Regions from separate parts of the Citrobacter tructae genome, predicted to be linked through region 1. Evidence: predicted binding sites of a transcription regulator. Region 1 holds the regulator's gene; each other region holds the start of a gene.
What was found. Region 1 encodes sigma-54, which starts transcription at its own class of promoters, with help from an activator protein. Its sites were predicted from a motif close to GTTGGCACANNTTTCGCTNT; they were not measured.
Positions count from the first base shown of each region.

Region 2: a site for sigma-54 is predicted at 781-800, ahead of hypA (hydrogenase maturation nickel metallochaperone HypA). Genes of this name have one in related genera too.
Region 3: a site for sigma-54 is predicted at 1,088-1,107, ahead of E4Z61_RS03000 (branched-chain amino acid ABC transporter substrate-binding protein). Genes of this name have one in related genera too.

Region 1 is NZ_CP038469.1:3,927,584-3,929,856, forward strand. Features, by position in the region: gene hpf (ribosome hibernation promoting factor) at 1-108, opposite strand, end outside; gene rpoN (RNA polymerase factor sigma-54) at 131-1,564, opposite strand; gene lptB (LPS export ABC transporter ATP-binding protein) at 1,611-2,273, opposite strand, start outside.
Region 2 is NZ_CP038469.1:4,429,256-4,431,528, reverse strand. Features, by position in the region: gene hycB (formate hydrogenlyase subunit HycB) at 1-26, opposite strand, end outside; gene hycA (formate hydrogenlyase regulator HycA) at 171-629, opposite strand; gene hypA (hydrogenase maturation nickel metallochaperone HypA) at 828-1,184, shown strand; gene hypB (hydrogenase nickel incorporation protein HypB) at 1,256-2,128, shown strand; gene hypC (hydrogenase 3 maturation protein HypC) at 2,119-2,273, shown strand, end outside.
Region 3 is NZ_CP038469.1:508,122-510,394, forward strand. Features, by position in the region: gene E4Z61_RS02995 (extracellular solute-binding protein) at 1-660, opposite strand, end outside; gene E4Z61_RS03000 (branched-chain amino acid ABC transporter substrate-binding protein) at 1,245-2,273, shown strand, end outside.

The sequences.
Region 1 (2,273 bases):
CTGATTAATCCGGTCGAAATATTGCTCAAGTTTGGCGAACTTTGTGTTTACAAAGTCGCGCAGGGCTTCAGTGATTTCGACGTTGTTTCCAGTGATGTTGAGCTGCATAGTGTCTTCCTTATCGGTTGGGTCAGACCAGCTGTTTGCGCTGGTTAGACGGCGGAATGGATAAAGACTCTCGGTACTTCGCAACGGTGCGGCGCGCCACCATGATACCCTGTTCTGACAGCATAGAGGTTAACTTGCTGTCACTCAGCGGTTTCGCAGGGTTCTCCGCAGCAATTAATTTCTTCACCAGCGCGCGTATCGCCGTGGATGAGGCTTCGCCTCCGCCTTCAGTGTTGACGTGGCTGGAAAAGAAATACTTGAGTTCAAAAATGCCGCGTGGACTGTGCAGATACTTTTGCGTGGTCACTCGGGAAATGGTCGATTCGTGCATTTCGACGGCTTGGGCGATATCCGCCAGCACCATCGGTTTCATAAATTCTTCGCCTTGCTCAAAGAAGGCCTGCTGCTGCTCAACGATACAGCGACTGACGCGCAACAGCGTGTCGTTGCGGCTTTCCAGACTTTTAATCAGCCACTTCGCATCCTGTAAATTTGTCCGAATAAACTGACTGTCGGCATCGTTGCGCGCACCATTGCACATGGCGGCATAGTGCTGATTAATCTGTAAGCGTGGAATGCTGTCACTGTTCAGTTCGACGACCCAACGATCGTTATGCTTGCGCACCAGTACATCCGGGATCACGTATTCCGGCTCACCGGTTTGGATCGACTGTCCGGGTCTCGGATCCAGCGACTGGATCAGATTGACGGCCTCTTTCAGAACATCTTCTTTTAACCGGGTCACGCGCATCAGCGAGCGGAAATCATGATTGGCTAACAGATCGAGGTGATCGCTGATGATAAGTCTTGCTTCTGCCAGCCACGGGGTAGTTTTGTCAAACTGCGACAATTGGATCAGTAAGCAATCGCGGAGATCTTTTGCCGCGACGCCAACGGGATCAAAACGTTGAACGCGTTTAAGCACGGCTTCGATTTCATCCATCCCGATGTCGTCATCGCCCATGCTTTCGAGAATATCGTCCAGAGAAACGGTGAGATACCCGGTTTCATCAACCGCATCAACAATTGACGTGGCAATGGCGCGATCGGTATCAGAGAACGGGGTTAATCCTACTTGCCACATCAGGTAATCCTGCAGTGACTGCGTGGTCTCACCCTGATACACAGGCAGTTCGTCATCGATGTAATCCCCGCTGGTGCCGGACGGCGTGCCTGCGGTGTAAATCTCATCCCAACTGGCATCAAGCGGCAGCTCTTCCGGCATCTCTTTTTGTTCGAGCGCATCTGCGGTGTCGAGGGAATCGCTGTCCTGTTTTTCCTGGGTATCAATTTCGTCGTGAAGATCGGTTTGCTCGAGCAGTGGGTTACTTTCCAGCGCTTGCTGAAGTTCTTGCTGAAGTTCCAGCGTGGACAACTGCAACAGACGGATAGCCTGTTGTAGCTGCGGCGTCATCGCCAGTTGTTGGCTAAGCCTAAGTTGCAAACCTTGCTTCATGTTCAGAGTTGTTTTCTCCTGCAGTAACGTGACGTCTTCTACCCTATCAGAGTCTGAAGTCTTCCCCAAGGTATACGCGTTTAACGTGCTCGTCTTGCAGTATTTCTGTTGGTGTGCCGTGTGCGATCAGGTGTCCCTGACTCACGATGTAGGCTCGCTCACAGACCGCCAGCGTTTCGCGAACGTTGTGGTCGGTAATCAGTACGCCCAGCCCACTGTCGCGCAGGTGTTCAATGATGCGTTTGATATCAATAACGGAGATGGGATCAACACCCGCAAACGGTTCATCCAGCAGGATAAATTTCGGATTTGCGGCCAGCGCGCGGGCGATTTCCACACGGCGTCGTTCACCCCCGGACAGTGACTGTCCCAGGCTGTCGCGCAGGTGTTCGATATGGAACTCTTCCATCAGTTCGTTGGCGCGATCTTCGCGCTGCTCGCTGGTAAGATCGTCACGAATTTGCAGTACCGCCATCAGGTTATCAAATACGCTCAGACGACGAAAAATAGAGGCTTCCTGCGGCAGGTAGCCGATGCCGCGACGGGCGCGAGCGTGCAGTGGCAGCAGGCTGATGTCTTCGTCATCGATGATGATGTTGCCTGCATCGCGCGGCACAATGCCAACCACCATATAAAAGGTCGTTGTTTTGCCGGCACCGTTCGGGCCGAGCAGACCAACGATCTCCCCGGAGTTGACGGTCAAACTGAC
Region 2 (2,273 bases), 500 kb from region 1:
GAGTCAGCAATTACAAAACGATTCACCAGGCATTCCTCAGGTGATAGTCATTTTTGACGAAAACATGTCTATCAAATGTCATTTTCGACATTTTTCGACATGCCCATTCCCTAAACCGTCGTGACGCAGCATACGCACCGCATCATGACTCAAGTGGGCACACCCGAGGTTCAAACCGGGCTATGTCCTTCTACCAGTTGGCTTAAATTCACTGGCATATTGTTTTCAACCGCGGTGTACAGGCTGTCGTAGACGCTGGCGATTTTTTCGAGATAGTGCTCCAGCACCTGTTCACGATCGCGGTTGCTGATACGCTCATCGACTTTGCCGTCGAGGGACAGTTGTGCCTGTGCAATCAACTGCTTATCTTCACCGTCTTTCGTTTCAACGTAGTACTCGATGGTATGGCTGTTAAAGCCGTCCGCCAGCGTGACGTAGATAACGAAGTGTTCAAACAGGACAAAGCACAGATCTTTGTCCGGCGCGCAGCTCATCGCATGATGCAAACGCGCTTTCGACAGGGTGATTCCCTGTACCAGCGAGTTGCAATAAATACGCCACTGGTCCTGTAGGCGACGGTGCCGTTCAGCGATGTAATCGGCTTTTTCGCTTATTTCCCAAATAGTCATGTCAGGTTACCCGTTTAGCAGAGACTGTCAGCTTTAAGCACGTTTCATGCCAACATTAAATGCCTTTAATTTCATTAAGATACAAAATCAAACAGTCGTGACGACATGTCATTTCGTCATCGTCGTCATTGTCACGGGTGAAAAAATTCAATCTGGCATGTTTTTTGCTTTTATAACGGCAACAACATGGGAGGCGATATGCACGAAATAACCCTCTGCCAACGGGCACTGGAATTGATTGAACAACAGGCCACACAACACGGTGCAAAACGGGTAACTGGGGTCTGGCTCAAAATTGGCGCATTTTCTTGCGTAGAAACCAGCGCTCTCGCCTTTTGTTTTGATCTGGTATGCCGTGGCACCCTTGCAGAAGGTTGTAAACTCCACCTCGAAGAACAAGAAGCCGAATGTTGGTGTGAAACTTGCCAGCAGTACGTCACATTGCTGACGCAGCGTGTGCGCCGTTGTCCGCAATGTCATAGCGATATGCTGAGAATCGTGGCCGATGACGGTCTGCAGATTCGACGAATTGAAATAGGCGATGCTGAAGATTAATAGATGCCGGATGGCGACTTGGCCATCCGGCAACAGATTTACTGTAAGTAAAAAAAGATCAGGAGTGAGCGATGTGTACGACATGTGGTTGCGCTGAAGGCAACCTTTATATAGAGGGTGATGAACATAACCCCCACTCGGCGTTTCGCAGCGCGCCATTTGCCCCGGCTGCTCGTCCGGCGCTGAATATTACCGGTGTAAAGACCTCCAATTTCACCCCAAGCCAAACTGAAGAAGGCGATTTACACTACGGTCATGGCGAAGCAGGTACCCACGCGCCTGGCATGAGCCAGCGCCGTATGCTGGAAGTGGAAATTGACGTGCTGGACAAAAACAACCGTCTGGCCGAGCGCAACCGCGCCCGCTTCGCCGCCCGTCAGCATCTGGTACTGAATCTCGTCTCCAGCCCAGGCTCTGGTAAAACGACGCTGTTGACCGAAACGCTGATGAAGCTGAAAGGCAGCGTGCCATGTGCGGTGATCGAAGGCGACCAGCAGACGGTGAACGATGCCGCCCGTATTCGCGCCACAGGCACCCCCGCCATCCAGGTGAACACGGGTAAAGGCTGCCATCTTGATGCACAAATGATTGCCGATGCCGCGCCGCGTTTACCGCTTGATGACAACGGTATTTTGTTTATCGAGAACGTCGGTAACCTGGTGTGCCCGGCGAGCTTCGATCTTGGCGAACGCCATAAAGTAGCGGTGCTTTCGGTCACCGAAGGCGAAGACAAGCCGCTGAAATACCCGCATATGTTTGCTGCCGCATCGCTGATGCTGCTCAACAAAGTCGACCTGCTGCCGTACCTCAATTTTGACGTTGAAAAGTGCATCGCCAGCGCCCGGGAAGTGAATCCAGAAATTGAAATCATCCTGATTTCCGCCACCAGCGGTGAAGGCATGGATCAATGGATATCCTGGCTGGAGACGCAGCGATGTGCATAGGTGTTCCGGGTCAAATCCGCACCATTGATGGCAACCAGGCCAAAGTCGACGTTTGCGGTATTCAGCGCGACGTCGACCTGACGCTGGTCGGTAGCTGTGATGAAAATGGCCAACCGCGTCTGGGCCAATGGGTCCTGGTCCACGT
Region 3 (2,273 bases), 1.4 Mb from region 1:
GGCCAGGCCAATATCACAAATACCGCCGAGGATATCGCGGGCAACGTCACGATCGCCGCCGGTTGCTTTACGCGCCAGGTTAGCTTTCACGCCGCGCAGCCATTCTTCTGTTTTGGCTTCACCGTGGTGGGCAATCATGGCAGCAATTAACGCGGTGTTATACGGATGCTGTCCAGAACGGATACAGACTTTGCCTTTGTACTCGGGGCTGGCGAGCTGCTCATAATGCCAGTTATCGATAGGCAATGATTTTTCGGCGTAGAGCACACGTGCGCGCATGGAAAGCGCAAACCACTGGTTATCTGCACCGCGTAGATTGGCCGGAATGGCGGCTTTGAGTGCTTCGGACTGTACCGGTTGCGTCACGCCCGCTTCGACTAAATCGATGAGATTACCGGCATCGACGGTCATTAACAGGTCGGCCGGGGAGTTTTTACCTTCCGCTTTCACACGCTCAAGCATGCCATCCTTGATATACACCGTGCTCACTTTTATACCGCTGGTTTTTGTCCAGCTATCGAGCAGGGGTTGGATCAAACCCGGTTCACGGGTGGTATAAAGCGTTAACGCATCTTGCGCGAAAGCCGGCAGGCTGACGGAAAGGATCATGGCAGATGCAAGCGTGATACGGCGCAGTCCGGTGCGAGGCAGAGCATTCATCGTTTATATCCCAGAGTAATTGGAACGTACAGTGACCCGAGCAGGCGCTCGTTCTTTTGGCTCGCGTACAATAAATGATAATCACTAGCACTTACAATAATGGCAAAGTTTAAACGATTTACATTTACACAACTTTAAGCAACGGTGTGATGTGACAAGGAACGGGGCGTTGTGACAGGCAGGGGGCTATAAGGAAGGCTTACCACTGTTGCCGCAAAACATCCGTTGGCGAAACCAAATTGCACCATCAGCTACCATAACCCGTACATTTTGCAGCAAAAATACGCAAAGCGTGACTATTGCATTATTTATGTACTTTATTGTTAACGAGATGTGATCCCCTCCGTAATTTCACGTCATTGCGCCGGAAGCCGTAAAACGGCGCTCTATACTCAAAATTGTCGAAATCTACGCAATGGCGCGCAAAGTTGGCAACCCTTTTGCTTAATGATTTGGCCTGAAAAGCGTAAGGAAACCTCGCCGTTATCAGCAGGATATTGTCAGGATGTCGTTTGTTTGGTGAACGTGCCAATAGTTCGGCTTCACACCGCTATGCATAAACCTCTTTGCTAAGGTAGATAATAATGTCGCTGAAATTAATGAAAAGTCCGCTTTCTCTTGTGTTGGCTGGTTGTCTGGTGGCGGCGCTTCCCGCACAGGCTGATATCGTGATTGGCGTAGCCGGGCCATTTACCGGGCCAAACGCTACCTACGGCGATCAGTACTGGCACGGCGCGACGCAGGCCGCGGAAGATATCAATGCTGCCGGTGGGATCAACGGCGAAAAAATCAAGCTGGTGCAGGGCGATGACGCCTGTGAACCGAAACAGGCTGTGTCGGTCGCAAACCGACTGGTCGATCAGGACAAAGTGAAGGCTGTTGTTGGCCACTTCTGTTCTTCTTCTACGATGCCAGCCTCAGAGGTTTACAGCGATGCGGGGATCATCGCTATTACCCCTGGTTCGACTAACCCGCTGATCACCGAGCGCGGCATGAATGACATGTTCCGTATGTGTGGCCGTGACGATCAACAAGGGGATGTCGCCAGTAATTTCATCATCGATAAACTGAAAGCCAAGCGAGTGGTGATTATTCACGATAAAGATACCTACGGCCAGGGGCTGGCGGATGCGACACGTGCTGCGCTGGCCAAGCGCGGAGTGAAAGATGTGATGTATGAAGGGCTGTCGCGCGGTGAAAAAGACTTTAACGCGCTGGTGACCAAAATTGGCGCTCAGAAGCCGGACGTGGTGTTCTTCGGCGGTTGCCACCCGGAAGCGGGCCCGCTGGTGCGCCAGATGCGTGAGCAGGGCGTACAAGCCAAATTCTTCTCCGGCGACTGTATCGTCAACGAAGAGATGGTGACTGCCGCCGGTGGCCCGCAGTACACCAACGGTATTTACATGACCTTCGGTAAAGATCCGCGTCTGATCGCAGACGGTAAAGCGGTCATCGAGAAATTCCGTAGTAACAAGTTTGAACCGGAAGGTTACACCCTCTACTCCTACGCCTCTATTCAGGCAATCGCCGCGGCATTTAAAGCCACTGGCGGCACCGACTCAGCTAAAGCCAGCGCCTGGCTGAAGGCGAATCCGGTGGAAACGGTGATGGGC